DNA from 4 places in the Mesorhizobium sp. M0676 genome. Region 4 is predicted to be linked to each of the others. Evidence: predicted binding sites of a transcription regulator. Region 4 holds the regulator's gene; each other region holds the start of a gene.
What was found. The regulator PhoB, encoded in region 4, activates phosphate uptake and scavenging genes when phosphate is short. The targets are predictions, from matches to a motif close to TGTCATNNANCTGTCAT.
Positions count from the first base shown of each region.

Region 1 (4,750 bases), on a different contig from region 4:
ATCGTGGTGCTCGACAACAGGGGTTATGGCTGCATCAACCGGCTGCAGATGGCCACCGGCGGCGCCAACTTCAACAACCTCCTGAAGGACGCGCGCCACGAGATCTTGCCCGACATCGACTTCGCCGCGCATGCGGCCAGCATGGGCGCTATTGCCGAGAAGGTGCCATCGATCACCGGCCTGGAGACCGCGCTGCAAAAGTCGAAAACCAACGACCGCACCACCGTGCTGGTCATCGACACCGACCCGCTGATTTCCACCGATGCCGGCGGCCATTGGTGGGATGTCGCGGTGCCGGAAGTCTCCGCACGGCCGCAGGTCAACGCAGCCCGCAAGGCCTATGACGAAAAGCGGCAGATGCAGACAATCGGCGATTGATGTACATGCACCCGCCCCCTACCTCCCCTTGTGGAGGTCGGACCGAAGGTCCGGTGGGGGTCTGGCGCCGCACCCCACCCTCCCCACAAGGGGGAGGGTGAACAAGAAACCGGAGCTAAAACTTGAAAGCCAAACTGGGCATGTCCCCCATTGCGTGGTGGAACGACGATCTTGCCGAACTCAGCGACGACGTCTCGCTGGAAGAGTGCCTGCGCCAGTCGCGCTCGGCAGGTTTCACCGGCATGGAAATGGGCCGGCGTTTTCCAAACGACCCCGAAATCATGCTGCCGATCCTGAAGCAGGCCGACGTGACGCTGTGCGGCGGCTGGTTCTCCGGCACCCTGGTTGATGAGGACATGGGCAAGAACAAGGATCGCATCCAGCCGATGATCGACCTGTTCAAGGCGGTGAATGCGCCTTGCATCGTCTATGGCGAGGTCGGCCGCTCGATCCAGGGCGATCGCTCCAGGCCTCTCGCCACCAAGCCGAAATTATCGAACGACGAGATGAGGGCCTATGCCAGGCGCCTCACCGAATTCGGCGAATGGTGCGCCGAGCAAGGCATGCCGCTGTCCTATCACCATCACATGGCGGCAGTGGTCGAGACTGAGCCGGAGCTCGATGCCTTCATGCGCCATTCCGGCGAAGGCATTCCGTTGCTGCTCGATGCAGGGCATCTCGCCTTTGCCGGCGGCGACGTGCTGCGCGCCATCGACAACCACCACAAGCGGATCAGCCATGTCCATGTGAAGGATGTGCGCATGGGCGTGATCGACGGGCTCGACCGCACGAAACAGTCCTTTCTCGACGCCGTGGCGCTCGGTGCCTTCACGGTGCCTGGCGACGGTTCGCTCGATTTCGGCGCCATCGTGCAGCGCTTCGCCGACCATGGCTATGAAGGCTGGTTCGTCGTCGAGGCCGAGCAGGACCCGAAGAAGAACCCGCCGCTCAAGATGGCGCAGGTCGGCCACAAGGAATTGATGCGGGTGATGACGGCGGCCGGCTACACGGTGGAAACGCAAGGCTTTCCTAATGCCTGAGGCGATCCGATGAAGGATTACGAGCACCCGTTCTTCCGGCCGCTGTGGCGGCGCGTTGCCGTCGTCGCCTTCTGCGTGATCTGGGCCGGAATAGAATTCGCCTCCGGCACCCCGTTCTGGGGCATCATTGCGCTCGGCTTTGCCGCCTACGCCGTCTGGCAGTTCTTCTATCTTTACAAGCCGGTGGAGGAGAGCAAGGCTGCGCCTGATCGACCGAAGACCGGCGAAGCGAAGGCGGACGCCGAACCGAAGGAATGAAGCGGCCGTGGCTCGGAAGGGCTTGCGGGTCGGACACTGGACACCTGGCGTATCGCCTACGTCGGTGATTGGCCGGAACGTCCCTCGCTTCGTCATCCTAGGGTCTTCGCGACGGAGCTTCGCTCCTGCTTCGCCCTAGGATGACGAAGTTGAGAGGCCGACCTCGAAGACTTGCGATAGGAGAGACAAAACATGTCGAAACTGCTCGTCAAAGCCGACAAGGGCCATGGCCGCGTCGCCCAAGTCACGCCCAACAGCGCCGGATGGACCTATGTCGGCTTCGACCTGCACCGCCTGAAGCCGGGCGAGACCGCATCCGGCAAGACGCAGGATCGCGAAGTCTGCCTGGTGTTCGTCACCGGCAAGGGCACGGCAAGGGCCGGCGGCCAGGAACTCGGCCTGCTCGGCGAGCGCATGTCGCCCTTCGAGGGCAAGCCGTGGTCGGTCTATATTCCGGAGGGTTCGGACTGGTCGGTCACCGCCGACACCGATCTCGAACTCGCGGTCTGCTCGGCGCCGGGCCTGGGCGGCGGCTTGCCCGTTCGCGTCATCGCACCCGACGACCTCGGCCAGGAGACTCGGGGCAAAGGCACCAACACGCGCTACGTCACCAACATATTGCCCGAGGGCAAGCCCGCCGACTCGCTGCTGGTGGTCGAGGTCATCACGCCCGGTGGCCACACATCGAGCTACCCGCCGCACAAGCACGATCAGGACAATCTGCCGGCCGAATCCTATCTTGAGGAAACCTATTACCACCGCCTCAACCCGCCGCAGGGCTTTGCCTTCCAGCGGGTCTACACCGACGCCGACAAGTCGGGCGCCCGCGAACTGGACGAGGCGATGGCGATCGAGGACGGCGATGTCGTGCTGGTGCCCAAGGGCTATCATCCGTGCGCGGCCTGTCACGGCTACGACCTCTATTACCTTAACGTCATGGCCGGGCCGAAGCGGACGTGGAAGTTCCACAACGCGCCCGAGCACGAATGGCTCATGAAGGCCTGATCGGCCTTCGCTTGCGCCGGAAGCTGTTGGTCCAGCAGCGAAAAATCGTCGGCTAACGATCCATGGGGTCGATTTGCCTTCGAAAACCCGCATAAGCTTCGTCAATCCGTCATGGAAATCACCTATGGCAGCGGGCTGACGAGGATTTTTTTCGATGCGCTACGCCATCTATTTCACCCCGAGGCAGGACGAACCGCTGGCGCGGCTCGCCGCCAACTGGCTGGGCCGCGACCCCTTTGGCGCCGCCACCAGGCCGGTCGAGGCGGTGGGCGAGCTGTCGGCGGCCGAAGTCGCCTTTCACACCGCATCGGCGCGGCGCTACGGCTTTCATGCGACGCTGAAAGCGCCCTTCCGGTTGGCCGCCAACGAAACCGAAAGCTCGCTGCGCGCGGCGCTGGACGCCTTTGCCGAAGCAACGCCGACGGTCACCATCCCGCGCCTGGTCGTCAGCCAGATCGATGGTTTCTTCGCTTTGGTGCCGGAAGGCCCGCTGCCGCCGCTCAACCGTTTCGCCGACGATGTCGTGCTTAGCTTCGACCGTTTTCGCGCGCCGCTCACCGAGGCCGAGATCGAGCGCCGCAGCCCGGATTCGCTGAAACCCGCCGAGTTCCGCAATCTCTGTCAGTGGGGCTACCCCTACGTGTTCGAGACCTTTCGCTTCCACATGACACTGTCCGGCCGGGCCGGGCCGCAGGAAAGCCAACGTCTGCGCGCGGCAATTGACAGCCTGTTCGGCGATGTGCTGCAGCAGCCGGTGCTGGTGGATGCGCTGACGCTGTTCCTCGAAACCGAACCGGGCGCTCCGTTCATGGTGCTTTCGCATCATGCGCTCGGCCGCCGCGCTGCCCGAAAAACCGCCTGACCGCAATTCGTCCGAGTAACCAGGGACTGCCTGAATGACCGCCGAAACTGTTCTCCACAACGCCCGCATCGTGCTTGCCGACGAGATCGTCGAAGGGTCGCTCGTGCTGCGCGACGGTTTTATTTCCGGCATCGACGCCGGCACCGCCCACACCGGCGGGAACATGGGCGGCGAGGACATGGGCGGCGACTACATCATTCCCGGCCTGGTCGAGCTGCACACTGACCATCTTGAAGGCCACTATGCGCCGCGCCCGAAAGTGCGCTGGAACCCGATCGCCGCCGTCCTTGCCCATGACGCGCAGGTGGCCACCGCCGGCATCACCACCGTCCTCGACGCTTTGCGTGTCGGCATGGACGAGGACGCGGATATTACCTCCGACGACATCCGCAAGCTCGCCGGCGCGATCGAGGACAGCGTCGCGAAAGACCGGTTGCGGGCCGACCATTTCCTGCACCTGCGCTGTGAGGTCTCGGCGCCGGATTGCTTGCGGGCTTTCGCCAATTTCGATGGCGACGGGCGGGTCAAACTGGCCTCGCTGATGGACCATGCGCCGGGACAGCGCCAGTTCGTCAATCTCGAGACCTACGCCCATTACTATCAGCGCAAGCTGAAATTGACCGACCGCGACTTCCAATTGTTCTGCGAAAAGCGGATGTCGGAATCGGCGAAGAATTCGGGACCGAACCGGGTGGCGATATCAGCCGCCTGCAACGAGCGGGGCATTGTGCTGGCGAGCCATGACGACGCCACATCAGGCCATGTCGACGAGGCGATCGAACAAGGCGTGCGCGTCGCGGAATTCCCGACCACGCTGGAAGCCGCCAAGGCCTCGAAAGATGCCGGGCTCGGCGTGCTGATGGGCGCGCCCAACGTCATGCGCGGCTCCTCGCATTCGGGCAATGTCTCGGCCCGCACGCTGGCCGGCGACGGCCTGCTCGACATATTGTCGTCCGACTACATTCCCTTCAGCCTGATCCAGTCGGCCTTCTTCCTCGGCGACGTCGTCGAGGGCATTTCCCTGCCGCAGGCGGTTGCGATGGTGTCGAAGAATCCGGCCGAGGCGATCGGCCTCAACGACCGCGGCGTCATCGAACAGGGCCGCCGCGCCGATCTGGTGCGTGTGCGCGTCGACGACCATGTGCCGGTCGTGCGCACTGTCTGGCGCCAAGGGCGCCGGGTCGCCTGATGGTCTCGGCGTCGATCG
Region 1 is NZ_JAMYPU010000009.1:20,052-24,801, forward strand. Features, by position in the region: gene iolD (3D-(3,5/4)-trihydroxycyclohexane-1,2-dione acylhydrolase (decyclizing)) at 1-378, shown strand, start outside; gene iolE (myo-inosose-2 dehydratase) at 501-1,418, shown strand; gene NKI35_RS11905 (DUF3329 domain-containing protein) at 1,428-1,676, shown strand; gene iolB (5-deoxy-glucuronate isomerase) at 1,869-2,681, shown strand; gene NKI35_RS11915 (DUF1045 domain-containing protein) at 2,836-3,543, shown strand; gene NKI35_RS11920 (alpha-D-ribose 1-methylphosphonate 5-triphosphate diphosphatase) at 3,578-4,732, shown strand; gene phnN (phosphonate metabolism protein/1,5-bisphosphokinase (PRPP-forming) PhnN) at 4,729-4,750, shown strand, end outside.
Region 1: NKI35_RS11915 (DUF1045 domain-containing protein) is a predicted target of PhoB. The motif match lies at 2,778-2,794, and genes of this name have one in related genera.

Region 2 (4,750 bases), on a different contig from region 4:
GTCGGCCTCGGTGCGGAAGGCCGGCAAGGTGCGCAAGAAGCGCGTCGTCGCCTCGGTGCCGAACTGGCGCCTGATGTCGGCGGCGAGCTCTTCGCTTCTGTTGCCAGTATTGCGGTCCATTGTCTCAAATCCTGTGTCGGTTTCAAAACTCCTCCAAGCTTTGAATGGTTCCCCATAGCGGGGTATTGGCAAGCAAAGGCTGCCGTTACGGTAAAGTTTGAATTAATTTTGAACGTCCTTGCGCCCCGCACCAAGTCCGACGGGCAGCCCGCAACATTGCCTGCTGTGGGGCGTCCTCCTGGGCTTGCCCCTTGATTTTTGGCCGCCAAACCTCGATATCGGGCGCAAATCCAAACCATTCGAATGACGGGAAATGGCGATGAGCGACCAGACAAAAGACGAACGCGCGCCCGAGGATATCGAAACGGCCGAGGCCGAGCGCACGCAAGGCGGCATCGACGGCGACTATGAAGCGCTGGTGCGGCTGCTGAAGGAAAACGAGGAGCTGAAGGACCGCGCGCTGCGCGTCGCAGCCGAGATGGAGAATCTGCGCCGCCGCACCGCCCGCGACGTGCATGATGCGCGCGCCTATGCGGTGGCCAATTTCGCCCGCGACATGCTGTCGGTGTCGGACAATCTGCGCCGCGCGCTCGATGCTATCCCCGCCGAGGCGAAAGCGGCCGGAGATGCCGGCTTCAAGGCGCTGATCGACGGCGTCGAGATCACCGAGCGCGCCATGCTGTCGACGCTGGAACGGCATGGGGTGAAGAAGCTCGAACCGGAAGGTGAGAAGTTCGACCCGAATTTCCACCAGGCGATGTTCGAAGTGCCCAATCCCGATGTGCCGGCCAACACCGTCGTCCAGGTCGTGCAGCCGGGCTATTCGATCGGCGAGCGCGTGCTGCGGCCGGCCATGGTCGGGGTCGCCAAGGGCGGCCCCAAGATCGCGGCCACCGAAGCGCCGGTCGAGCCGGGGCCGGTGAACGAGCAGGCCGAGAAGGATGCGTGAGTAGGGTAGGCAGTAGGGAATAGGGAATAGGGAATAGGGAATAGGGAATAGGGGCAGGCGTATCAATCGCGCGGCTTCGTGTTATTCATACTTTCCCTAATTCCCAATCCCTACTACCTCATGTCCCTGACACCCATCGACCTCCTCGACTATGCCGGCGTCGCCGTCTTTGCCGCGACCGGGGCGTTGGCGGCTTCGCGCAAGCAGCTCGACATTATCGGCTTCCTGTTTCTGGCCAGCGTCACCGGCATTGGCGGCGGCACGCTTCGCGACGTCATCCTCAACCTGCCCGTCTTTTGGGTCGCCAACTCCGGCTATGTGCTGGTTTGCGCGGCGGTTGCGGTGCTGGTCTTCTTCATCGCCCACCGCGTCGAATCCCGCTGGAAATGGCTGCTCTGGCTCGACGCCATCGGATTGGCGGCCTTTTCCGTAATGGGCGCGGCCAAGGGGCTGGCCATCACCGGCTCGCCGGTCGTCTCCGTTGTTATGGGCGTGTTGACCGCCACATTTGGCGGCATCCTGCGCGATCTGCTGGCCGGCGAGCCATCGGTGCTGCTCAGGCCCGAAATCTACGTCACCGCCGCACTCGCGGGCGCCGGCCTCTACACACTTGGCGATCTTGCCGGCCTGCCGCCGCTCGCCTCGGATATCGCCGGCTTCGTCGCGGCTTTCCTGGTGCGCGGCGGCGCGCTGAAATTCGGCTGGACCTTTCCGTCCTACAAGAGCCGCCCGGGACGGCGACCGGAGGATATTCCGTAGGGAGAGGGATTAGGGAATAGGGAATAGTCGGTAGTCAGCAATTCGCGGCAGCCTTCACTACTGCCTACTGCCTACTGCCTCACGCCGCAAAGCGCTGCGCTTCCCCGCCATAATAGTTGACGTAGCGGGCGCCGATTTCCTGGACCGGCATCACCACGAACACATCGACGGTGGAGAACTCACGGTCGATGACGCAGCCGTCGCCGATGCGGGCGCCGACGCGCAGATAGCCCTTGACCAGCGGCGGCATGGCCGCGATCGCCGCCTTGGCGTTGACCGCCTCGATCGGCATCAGATCCATCGAGCAATAGCGGCCGGAGACCGCCCGCACATCCCAGGCGGAGTTGGTCCGGCAGTGATGGGCAAGGTAGGTGAGCGCCTCGGCATGCGCAGCCGGCACCGTGCCAGGGAACGAGGCACAACCGGTCATCACGCCGATCTCATAGTGGTTGATGTAGGCCCAGATGCCTTGCCACAGCGCCTCAATGGTGCGCTTCGAGCGGTATTCCGGCAGCACGCAGGAGCGGCCGAGCTCAAGGAAGCGCTGGCCGGGATGGCGGGCGATCAGCTTGGTCAGTTCGAACTCGCCTTCGGAATAGAAGCCGCCGGCGGTCGCCGCAATCTCTTGCCGCAGCAGGCGGTAAGTGCCGACGATGCGGCGATGCTCGGGGCCGGAGATCGAGGTGTCAAGCACCAGGAGATGGTCGCACAGCGGGTCGAAGCGGTCGGCGTCGCGCCGGTCCTGCGCCTGGAACAGGTCCTTCCTGGCGCCAAGCTCGTCATAAAACACCCGGTAGCGCACTTCCTGCGCGGCGGCGATCTCGGCCTCATTGCGGGCAAGCCGCACTTCGAGATTGCCGATACGGCCCAGCGGTGCGCCTGTTGCGACGGCATCGGCGTTCCGCGCGGCGAGCAAAGCGCCGCCTGCGCTGGGCCGAGTGTCACATTCCGGCATAACTGTATGCACGAGTGATTCTCCTTCGAGCCATCCCTCTTGGCACGGGGATACGGTGTAGGTGCAACAGGATTGTGACAGTACCGTGATACGGCGCGACGGGCAATACTTCGTCGGCTGGCGAAAACCCTCATTCGGCTACCTACGTGACGCGAGGATTGCGCCAGCGTCACCTTGAAGCGCGTCGCGCTGGGACGATTCACGCGACGCGCTTCAAGTCTTTGTTTTGTGCATGTCGTCTTCTCAAAACCGGGGCCATTTTCGAGCGACATGAATTCAGGCGGCCACCTGGCCCTCGACGGCATGGACCAGCGCGTCGGGATCGAGCGGCTTGGTGACAAAGCCGCTGGCGCCATGGGCGAGCACGGTGTGGCGGGTCTTTTCCTGGCTGTCGGCCGAAAGCACCATGATCGGAACCGGCGGCACAGCCATTTCCTCCTCGTGGCGGCGGATGGCGGCGATCGCGTCCAGCCCGTCCATGACCGGCATGTGCAGATCCATCAGCACCACATCGAAGCGGTTTTTCAGCCCGGCTTCGGTCACCGCCTCGACCGCGGCCTTGCCATTGCCGACCACTTTCACGCGATGTCCCGCCTTCAAAAGCGTGGCGCGGGCAAGCATGGCGTTGATGTCGTTGTCTTCGGCGATCAGCACCGACAAGCCTTGCCGGCGCCCGCCATGGACACGAAGGGCGGACACGCCGCTCTTTTCCGGCTTGGGCTGGGGCAAGGCAGGGGCGTGATTGGTCAACAGCACGCGCAGCAGCGTTTCGCCGCGCACCGGCCTTGCCAGGAAGGTGGCGTAGCCGTTGGTGCGGAATTCGCCAAGCATGCCGCGGTCGGTCGGCGCGATCAGCGTGATCGCCTCGCAATCGGCAAAGCCACTCTGGCGCAGGCGCTTGAGCAGTCTGCCGTCGCCGTCCTCCAGGGCCGCGTCGATCAACAGCACATCGCAATGTTCGGCGAAGGGCGTCGCCTGGGAAGCGGTTGCGGCGACGTCGACGGCGCCGCCATGGGCGCGGATGGTGCGGGCGATGGCGTCGGCCTCGACGGCGTTCTTCGACACGATCACGGCGCGCCGGCCGGCCAGGATGTTCTGCCGGTTCTGCGGTGCTTCGGTTGCTCCTGCGGCCGGGATCTCGAAGACGAATTCCGATCCCTCGCCAAGCCGGCTCGACACCGAAATGGCACCGCCCATGGCGGCGACCAGGCGCCTTGATATGGCCAGACCGAGGCCGGCGCCGCCATGGGTGCGGGTCGAGGTGCCGTCGGACTGTTCGAATTCCTCGAAGATGCGCTCCATGTCGTCTTCGTGCAGGCCGGGGCCGGTGTCGGTAACGGTGAAGCAGATGCGGTCGCTGGTATCGGTGCGGGCGCGCGCAATCGAGACCAGCACGCCGCCGGTGTCGGTGAACTTGATCGCATTGCCGATCAGGTTGAGCAGCACCTGCCTGACCCTGCCGGGATCGGCCATGATCATCTGCGGCACGTCGGGCTCGACATGACAGCCGAGGCCGATGTTCTTGGCGAAGGCTTTCGCTGCCATCAGTTCGACGATGTTGTCGGCGATTTCGCGCAGCGATGTCGGCTGCGGCTCCGGGTCGAAACGGCCGGCCTCTATCTTGGAATAGTCGAGCAAATCCTCGATGAGCGCCAAAAGGGCGCTGGCCGAGGTCGAGACAGCGCCGACATAGGTGCGCTGCTCGGGCGACAGATTGGTGTCAGCCAGAAGCTTGGCCATGCCCATGATGCCGTTCATCGGCGTGCGGATCTCATGGCTGACGGTGGCGAGGAAGCGCGACTTGGCCTGGCTGGCATATTCGGCGCGCTCGCGCGCGGTGATCAGCGAGGATTCGGCGCGTTTGCGCGCGGTGATGTCGCGGGCAATCGCCCGGTGCGAGACGGCGCCGCTATCCTTGTCGCGTACCGACAGTTCGATCCATGAGAACCAGCGCGGACCGTTCGGGGTGCGTATGGAGACGTCGGTGGAACTCAGGCATTCATGATCGGAAAAGGCGGCGTCGGGGA
Region 2 is NZ_JAMYPU010000001.1:287,600-292,349, forward strand. Features, by position in the region: gene NKI35_RS01365 (hypothetical protein) at 1-120, opposite strand, end outside; gene grpE (nucleotide exchange factor GrpE) at 380-1,009, shown strand; gene NKI35_RS01375 (trimeric intracellular cation channel family protein) at 1,136-1,768, shown strand; gene olsB (l-ornithine N(alpha)-acyltransferase) at 1,848-2,723, opposite strand; gene NKI35_RS01385 (response regulator) at 3,000-4,750, opposite strand, start outside.
Region 2: olsB (l-ornithine N(alpha)-acyltransferase) is a predicted target of PhoB. The motif match lies at 2,787-2,803, and genes of this name have one in related genera.

Region 3 (4,750 bases), on a different contig from region 4:
AGCCTTTTCGACCGCCTTCACCCACATGTTGAAGCCGATATAGTGAGCTTCCATCGGGTCGTTGGTGGTGCGCTTGTCATTCTTGATGAACTTGTGCCAGTCGGCGATGAACTTCTTGTTTTCGGGTGTGTCGACGCTCTCGAAATAGTTCCAGGCAGCGAGATGGCCGACCAGCGGCGCGGTATCGAGACCGGCCAGTTCTTCCTCACCGACCGAAAAGGCCATGACCGGGATGTCCTCGGCCTTGATGCCCTGGTTGCCGAGTTCCTTGTAGAACGGAACGTTGGCGTCGCCATTGACGGTCGAGACGACGGCGGTCTTCTTGCCGGCCGAGCCGAATTTCTTGATTGCGGAGACTTCGGTCTGCCAGTCGGAGAAGCCGAACGGCGTGTAGTTGACCATGATGTCTTCGGCGGCGACGCCCTTGGCCTTCAGATAGGCCTCGAGGATTTTGTTGGTGGTTCGGGGATAGACGTAGTCGGTGCCTTCCAGCACCCAGCGCTTCACCGAGCCACCGTCCTCGCTCATGAGATAATCGACGGCAGGAATCGCCTGCTGGTTCGGGGCGGCGCCGGTGTAGAACACGTTGCGCTCGCTTTCCTCGCCCTCATACTGGACGGGGTAGAACAGGATGTTGTCGAGTTCCGAGAACACCGGCAACACCGATTTGCGCGACACCGAGGTCCAGCAGCCGAACACGGCGGCGACCTTGTCCTTCGAGATCAGCTCGCGCGCCTTTTCGGCAAAGAGCGGCCAGTTGGAGGCCGGATCGACAACGACCGCCTCGAGCTTCTTGCCGAGCAGACCGCCCTTGGCATTCTGCTCTTCGATGAGCATCAGCATGGCGTCTTTCAGCGTCGTCTCCGAAATCGCCATGGTCCCCGATAGCGAATGCAGAATGCCGACCTTGATCGTGTCTTCGGCGGCCTTGGCCGGAGACGACATCGACAGGCCGGCGGCGATCACGCCCGCCGAAAACATTTTTGTTATTGTGGAGAAATTACCCCTCATACCGAAGACTCCCAAGCTGTTTGATTGCACCGCGACAATGCAAAGCAACTGCCGTGCCAAACGCGAAGGCGCCGCTCACAAAGATGGAATAGCCGAGCGTTATCAGCCGGTTGGTATATTAGCCTGGAGAAACAACAAAGGCAGCCGGTAAAAATTGATTGAGGCAAATTTGCGCAGCGCACACGACCTTTGCCTAATTTTCGCCCAATTGAGACAAATGCCTAGTTTTTGATCTCCGGCCGTGGGTTCCGGGCGAACGATGTTGCGGCACCGCGCAAAAATAGGGCAAGCTCGCACTTCAAAAGAGAGACGTCATGACATCTCGCATCTCACGCATTTCCTGCATCCTGCTGCTGATGGCAACGAGCGGCGCCGCGCGCGCCGATTTCAGCGAGGGCAAACTTCCTGACGGCACCTATCATTGCGAGGTCTATTTGCTCGGCGCCTTCCTCAACCTCGGCGACATCACTATCAAGGGCAATGTCTATACCGGCCCGGTGACGTTCGGAACGGCGCTGCAAGGCTACAACTATCAGATGAATGCCAATGGCGAGATCACCTGGCTCGGGCCGCTGGGCGGCTATACCACCGGTGGCAACTCCGTCTCCATGACACAGGCAACACTGGACGGCGAGACCGCCCCGTCATTCGACATCATTCTGAAGCAGCCCGACGGCGCCTTCACCGCCTCGACCTGCACCAAGGGCTGAGCGATGCGTAGTGCCGCGCCCAGTTGCGGCAAAACCTTCCTCTTATGTCATGTGAATGTTGCCTAAGCAGACTAGGGGCAACGGTGCGCTGTAACATCCACCCTGAGAGGCAGACACCATGGCCAATACACCGTCTTCATCCTCCCCCGTCATCCGCGAAATCATTGCCGAGCGCGTCTCGCGCCGGTCTCTTTTGAAAGGCAGCCTCGCCTCCGGCGCGCTGATTGCCGGCGGCAGCTTTGTCGGCTCCTTGTTTGCCGGCGAAACGCATGCCGCCGCAGCGCAGTCGACGCTCGGCTTTCCCGAGCCGAAGCGGGTCTACGACAAGACCCATGCCGCCGCCGAAGGCTATGAGACGACCATCGTCGCGCGCTGGGGCGATCCGCTTGCAGCTGGCCTCGCCGAATTCGACGGCAACAAGGTCGCGGCGGAGGAACAGGAAAAGCGCTTCGGCTACAATTGCGACTACATCGCCTTCATGCCGCTGCCGAAGGGCACGGTGAATTCTGATCATGGCCTGCTCTGCGTCAACAACGAATACATCTCGCCCAATGTGATGTTTCCGGGGATGACCGAGGGCGATGCCGGCAAGACGATGACCAGGGAACAGGTCGATCTCGGCATGGCCGCGATGGGCCATTCGATCGTCGAGGTGCAATTGAAGGACGGCAAGTGGGAAACCGTGGCCGACAGTCCGCTGAACCGCCGCATCACCGCCAACACCGAAATGACCGTTTCCGGACCGGTTGCCGGCCATGCGCTGATGAAGACCTCGGCCGACGCGACTGGCACCAAAGTGCTCGGCACCAGCTACAACTGCAGCGGCGGTTTCACCCCCTGGGGTACGGTGCTGACCTGCGAGGAAGGCGTGTCCGACATTTTCGGCGGCGACCCGAAAAAGGCGCCGACTGCCGACCTGCTCGACCGTTACGGCTTCGACGGCTCCGACATCTATGGCCGCGGCCGCTTCCATGACCGCTTCAACCTCGACAAGGAACCGAACGAGGCCAACCGCTTCGACTGGGTGGTCGAGATCGACCCTTACGATCCTCAGTCCAGGCCGGTGAAGCGCACGGCACTTGGCCGCATGTCGCATGAGGCCTCGACCGTGGTCCTCAACAAGGACGGCCACGTCGTCGTCTATATGGGTGACGACGACTATTTCGAATACATGTACCGCTTCGTCTCGGCCAAGGCCTATGATAGGGCCAATCCGGCCTCCGGCGCCGATCTGCTCGACGATGGCGTGCTGTCGGTCGCCCGCTTCGATGCCGATGGCTCGATGACGTGGCTGCCGCTGGTGCACGGCCAGGGCAAGCTTACCGCAGAGAACGGTTTTGCCGACCAGGCCGAGGTGCTGTTGAAGACGCGGTTTGCGGCAGATGCGCTCGGCGCCACGCCGATGGACCGGCCCGAGGACATCGAGACCAATCCGGTGACCGGCCGCGTCTATGCGGTGATGACCAAGAACAAGAAGCGCGACCAGTCGAAGGTCAATCCGGCCAACACGCGGCCGGAGAACCTGTGGGGCCATATTGTCGAACTGATCCCGCCCGGCGGCCGCGGCGCGGACGCCGACCACACGGCCGAAAACTATGCCTGGGACCTGTTCGTGCTCTGCGGCAACCCGAAAGATGCCAAGGTCGGCGCCACTTTTCATCCGGATACGTCGGACAATGGCTGGTTCGTCTGCCCCGACAACATCACCTTCGACCCGGCGGGGCGGCTGTGGGTGGCGACGGACGGCGCCAATGATTTCGACCTGCCGGACGGCGTCTATGGCGTCGACACCGAAGGTGCGGCGCGCGGCCTGCCGAAGCTGCTGTTCACCTGCCCGCACGGCGCCGAAGCGACCGGCCCGTGCTTCACGCCGGACGGCACGACTTTGTTCCTGTCGGTGCAGCACCCTGCGGAAGATGCCGAGACGCTCGACAAGGTGCAGACGCTATGGCCCGATTTCAAAGACGGCCAGTTGCCGCGACCTTCCGTCGTCGCCATCCGCCGCAGGGACGGACAGCCGGTCGGCGCATAGTGAGTCCTAGTGAAAAAGGCGGAACGCGCCATGCGCGTTCCGCGTAGCGATCCGGGAGGACGGCTCAGATCGTCTTGGCCGACATTTGCGAAGCGATGTATTCGGCCTGGCGGATAGCCAGCGACACGATCGTCAGCGTCGGATTTTCAGCCGCACCGGTGGTGAACTGGCTGCCGTCCGACACGAACAGGTTCTTGATGTCGTGCGCCTGGCCATGCTTGTTGACGACGCCGTCTTCCGCCTTTTCGCTCATCCGGTTGGTGCCGAGATTGTGGGTTGAGGGATAGGGCGGCGTCGGGAAGGAGCGCGTCGCGCCGACCGCATCGTAAAGCGCTGTGGCCTGCTTGTAGGCATGATTGCGCATCGCTGTGTCGTTGGGATGATCATCGAAATGCACGTCGGCGATCGGCATGCCGTGCGCGTCCTTCTCGTCCTTGTGCAGCGTGACGCGGTTTTCCGCGCGCGGCATGTCCTCGCCGACGATCCACAGGCCAGCCATGTGATCATAGTGGTCGAGCGCGGTGGTGAATGAACGGCCCCAGCCGCCGGGATTGAGGAAGGCGGCCATGAAGGGCAAGCCGAGCGACAGCGTCTCGAATTCATAGCCGCCGACAAAGCCGCGTGAGGGATCGTGCCGCGCCTCGTCGCGGATAATGCCGGCCATGGTGGTGCCGCGATACATATGCACCGGTTGGTCGAAAATGGCGTAGACCGAACCGGTGGTGTGGCGCATGTAGTTCTTGCCGACCTGCCCCGACGAATTGGCAAGCCCTTGCGGAAACTTCGCTGACTCGGAGTTCAGCAGCAGGCGCGGGCTTTCGATCGAGTTGCCGGCGACGGCGACAATGCGGGCCTTCTGCTCCTGCAGATTGCCGTCCTTGTCGGCATAGACGACGCCGGTCACTTTTCCGGTAGCGTCATGGTTGATCTTGATCGCCATGGCGTTTGGCCGGACCTCGAGATGGCCGGTCGCCTCACCCTTGGGAATCTCGGTGTA
Region 3 is NZ_JAMYPU010000013.1:84,433-89,182, reverse strand. Features, by position in the region: gene urtA (urea ABC transporter substrate-binding protein) at 1-1,011, opposite strand, end outside; gene NKI35_RS16415 (hypothetical protein) at 1,326-1,721, shown strand; gene NKI35_RS16410 (PhoX family protein) at 1,840-3,753, shown strand; gene NKI35_RS16405 (GMC family oxidoreductase) at 3,818-4,750, opposite strand, start outside.
Region 3: NKI35_RS16410 (PhoX family protein) is a predicted target of PhoB. The motif match lies at 1,767-1,783, and genes of this name have one in related genera.

Region 4 (4,750 bases):
GACCAGATCGTCGAGCAGAGCCTGAAGAAGGCTGCGATCTGGAACGAGGTCAAGGACCGCCTGCAGGAGCCCGGCACCGGCCTGTCCGGCGGCCAGCAGCAGCGCCTGTGCATCGCGCGCGCCATCGCCGTGTCGCCGGAAGTGATCCTGATGGATGAGCCCTGCTCGGCGCTTGATCCGATCGCCACCGCCCGTGTCGAGGAGCTGATAGACGAGCTGCGCCAGAACTACACGATCGTCATCGTCACCCACTCGATGCAGCAGGCGGCGCGCGTGTCGCAGCGCACGGCGATGTTCCATCTCGGCTATCTCGTCGAGGAGGGCGCAACCGACAAGATGTTCACCAACCCCGACGACAAGCGCACCCAGGATTACATTACCGGCCGCTTCGGCTGAACCTTCCGGCGGGTGAATTTCAGGCACGAGGACCAAGATCATGGGTGAACATACCGTCGCCTCCTTCGATGAAGAGCTCGGGCAGATCAGCAAGCTGATCCGCGACATGGGCGATCTGGCAGGCTCGATGCTCAGCGGCTCGACCAGGGCGCTGCTCAATTCGGACAATGCGCTGGCACAGCGTGTCGTTTCCGACGACGCCATCATGGATGCGCGCCAGCGCGAACTGGACGACCGCGCCATCACGCTGATCGCCAAGCGCCAGCCGATGGCCAACGATCTGCGCGCCGTGGTCGGCTCGATCCGCATGGCCGGCGACCTCGAGCGCATCGGCGATCTCGCCAAGAACATCGCCAAGCGCGTCGGCACCGTGGGCCTCAGTGTCACGCCGCGCGACCTGTCGCACTCCATCGACGCCATGGCGCAGCTGGTGCTGATCCAGGTGCAAGGCGTCGTCGAGGAATATGCCGCCACCGATGCGGCAGCGCTTGCAAAACTCAGGAATGACGACGAGCGCATCGACGTCAAATACACGTCCGTGTTTCGTGAGCTCTTGACCTACATGATGGAAGACCCTCGCAACATCACCGCCTGCACGCATCTCTTGTTCTGCGCCAAGAATCTTGAGCGCATCGGCGATCATGTCACCAACATCGCCGAAAATGCGTATTATGTGCTGACCGGCCAGCAACTGCCCGCCAATCGTCCGAAGCAGGACGAGACGGCGATGGCCATGCCGGCCTGATGAGGGTGAACTGCCGATGATCGCGCCACGCATCATGGTCGTGGAGGACGAGGAACCGCTAGGCGTGCTCCTCCGCTACAACCTCGAATCCGAAGGCTATCACGTCGAGGTGGTGACACGCGGCGACGAGGCCGAGATCCGCCTGCAGGAAAACGTGCCCGATCTCCTGGTGCTCGACTGGATGGTGCCCGCTGTTTCCGGCATCGAGCTCTGCCGGCGGCTTAGAGTGCGGCCCGAAACCGAGCGGCTGCCGATCATCATGCTGACCGCGCGCGGTGAGGAAAGCGATCGCGTGCGCGGCCTGTCCACCGGCGCCGACGACTATCTGGTCAAGCCATTCTCGACGCCGGAGTTCATGGCGCGAGTGAAGGCGCTGCTGCGCCGGGCCAAGCCGGAAGTGCTGTCCAGCGTGCTCAAGGTCGGCGACATCGTGCTCGACCGCGAGTCGCACCGTGTCTACCGCAAGAAGAGCGAGATCAGGCTCGGACCGACCGAGTTCCGGCTGCTCGAATTCATGATGCGCCATCCCGGCCGCGTGTTCTCGCGCAGCCAACTGCTCGACAATGTCTGGGGCGAGACGATCTATATCGACGAGCGAACCGTTGACGTCCATGTCGGGCGCTTACGCAAAGCGGTCAACAACGGCCGCATGCCGGATGTCATCCGTACCATTCGCGGCGCTGGCTACGCGATCAGGGAAGACTAGGATGCTGCGCGTCGCGCCGTTGCCGGCCATTCAGGCGACATGCTTGCCGGATTTGGCCTGAATGCCCGGCGCGAAAATCTCCTGATCGACGAAGCCGAGCGCGCGCATGGCACAGCCTTCGCGGATCAGCGGCAGCTCGTTGGGCTCGGTGTCGAAGGAGATCGATTTCGAGTGCTGGCCGCCGGCGGTCTGGGCGATCGCTTCGCGCAATGCCGGTTCGATCAAGTCGAAGGCGGCGGCGCTGACGCCGACCATGGCGACGGGTGCCGGATCGATCAGTGCAAACAGGCTGCCGAGGCCGAAGCCGAGCGCCTCGCCGGCCCTGCGATAGGCTTCGCGCTCCGGGCCATCGGTTTCGCGGGCGCGCGCGGCGAGTGCGCGCATATCAGCGTCGCCGACATCGACCGGCTCGGCATCTTCGCTCATCATTTTGGCGCTGCGCCAGATGGCGTAGTTTCCGGCATAGGCCTCGACGCAGCCGCGCCGCCCGCAGCGGCAGAGCGCGCCGCCCGGACGGTGGATCATGTGGCCGAACTCGCCGCCCGAGGAATGGGTGCCGGTGAACAGTTCGCCTTTCAGCACCAGTCCCATGCCGATGCCGTGCGACAAGAGGATGGCGATAAAATTGTCGCGGTAGCGCTCGGGCTGGCGCCATTGCAGCGCCACCGCCATCATGTTGCAGTCGTTCTCCATGGTGGCCGGAATGCCGAATTCCGCTTCCAACATGTCGGCGAAGGCAATGTCGGTCAGTGGCGTGATTGGCGACCACAGCATGGCGCGCGCCTGCGAATCGGTGATGCCCTGGATGCCCATGGCAATGCGGGCGATGCTCTGGACATCGAGGTCGGGATCCTCAAGCCGCCGCCGGACGATTGCTACGCATTCGCCAATCAGCTCGTCGCGCGGCTTGGTCAGCGTGTCCAGCCGGCGCTGTTCCTCGGCGACGACGTGGCCGGCATAGTCGATGACGGTGACGGACAGGAAATTGAGCGACAGCACGACGGTCATCACCGCCGCCGCTTCCGGGTTGAGGCCAAGGCCGACCTGCGGCCGGCCGCGTTTCAGTGCGCCTGTCTCGCCAGGTTTGCCTTCAATCAGGATGCCTTCTTCAATCAGATCAGACGAGATTGCCGATATGGTCGAGTGGCTGAGGCCGGTGGTCGCCGCAATCTCGGTCCGCGACGGCTGGCCGGCCCGGCGCACGGCCGAAATCACCATGGCACGGTTGCGACGGCGCAGATCGTCGTGGCGGATTCCAACCGACATTTGTTTCCTCCCGGCCTCCTCGCGCCTCATGATAGTGAAGGCGTTCGACGGCACCAGCCAAATATTGGCAGACGCCGGCAGCCCTGTCATTGTTTATTGCGGACCTCGAAAAAAATCGGCAAGGGCCATCAGAATCCATCAGAATCGATGTTGACAGCGCCTTATCATTGAACCAGTATTTTTTCGAGGCTCGAAAAATAGGGCCTCTGTGTGCCGGCCCTCGGGCCAGTTTTGTCGCGCCGCACGCGGCGCAGGGAGGATTATGATGAACAGATTTGCAGCCGCCATGCTGGCGGGTGTCGCCATGTCGCTGGCGCTGATGTCGGTCGCGCAGGCGAAGGACAAGGTCATCGGCGTGTCGTGGTCGAACTTCCAGGAAGAGCGCTGGAAGACCGACGAGGCTGCGATGAAAACGGCGATCGAGGCTGCCGGCGACAAGTACATTTCCGCCGACGCGCAGTCCAATCCCGGCAAGCAGCTGACCGACGTCGAAAGCCTGATCTCGCAGGGCGCCAACTCTCTGATCATCCTGGCGCAGGACGCCTCGGCCATCGGCCCGGCGGTGCAGAAGGCGCTGGACGAAGGCATTCCGGTCGTCGGCTATGACCGCCTGATCGAGAACAAGGACGTCTTTTACCTGACCTTCGACAACAAGGAAGTCGGCCGCATGCAGGCCCGCGAAGTGTTCAAGGCGAAGCCCGAAGGCAACTATGTCTTCATTAAGGGCTCTGGCTCGGATCCGAATGCCGATTTCCTGTTCTCGGGCTCGATGGAAGTGCTCAAGGAAGCCATCGACTCGGGCAAGATCAAGAATGTCGGCGAGGCCTATACCGATGGCTGGCTGCCGGCCAACGCCCAGACGAACATGGAACAGTTCCTGACCGCCAACGACAACAAAGTCGATGCCGTGGTTGCGGCGAATGACGGCACCGCCGGCGGCGTTGTCGCCGCGCTGACGGCGCAGGGCCTCGCCGGAACGGTTCCGGTCTCGGGCCAGGATGGCGACCATGCCGCTCTGAACCGCATCGCACTCGGCACGCAGACGGTGTCGGTGTGGAAGGACGCGCGCGAACTCGGCAAGAACGCCGCCGAGATCGCCTCGCAGCTCGCCGATGGCAAGAAGACGGGCGACATTGCCGGCGCCAAGGACTTCACCACGCCTGGCGGCAACACCGTCAAGTCGCTGTTCCTGACCCCCGTCGCGATCACCAAGGACAACCTCAACGTCGTCATCGACGCCGGCTGGATCAAGAAGGACGAAGTCTGCACAGGCGTCGCCGCAGGCAGCGTCGCGGCTTGCAACTGATCTCGACGACTTGAAGAAATGAGGCGCCGCGGCGGTCAAGCCGCGGCGTTTTCTCTACGAGAATTGTGTGTTTCCGCCATCGGCGGCAAACTTCTAGGCTGTGGTCCGGCATCCGCGCCAGACGGCAAGCCGCTGGAGGACATCATGACCGACACGACCTCAAATCCGCAGGCCGATACGGCACGAGCGTCTGAACTCGGCGCGGTCGCCCGGTTCCTGAAGGCGACCGAGCTCGACACGCGCATGCTCGGCATGGTCGGCGCGCTGCTGGTCATCTGGGTCGGCATACATATCCTGTCGGGCGGGCTTTTCCTGACGCCGCGCAATCTTT
Region 4 is NZ_JAMYPU010000015.1:89,068-93,817, forward strand. Features, by position in the region: gene pstB (phosphate ABC transporter ATP-binding protein PstB) at 1-396, shown strand, start outside; gene phoU (phosphate signaling complex protein PhoU) at 437-1,141, shown strand; gene phoB (phosphate regulon transcriptional regulator PhoB) at 1,158-1,847, shown strand; gene NKI35_RS18220 (ROK family transcriptional regulator) at 1,878-3,113, opposite strand; gene xylF (D-xylose ABC transporter substrate-binding protein) at 3,379-4,419, shown strand; gene NKI35_RS18230 (sugar ABC transporter permease) at 4,564-4,750, shown strand, end outside.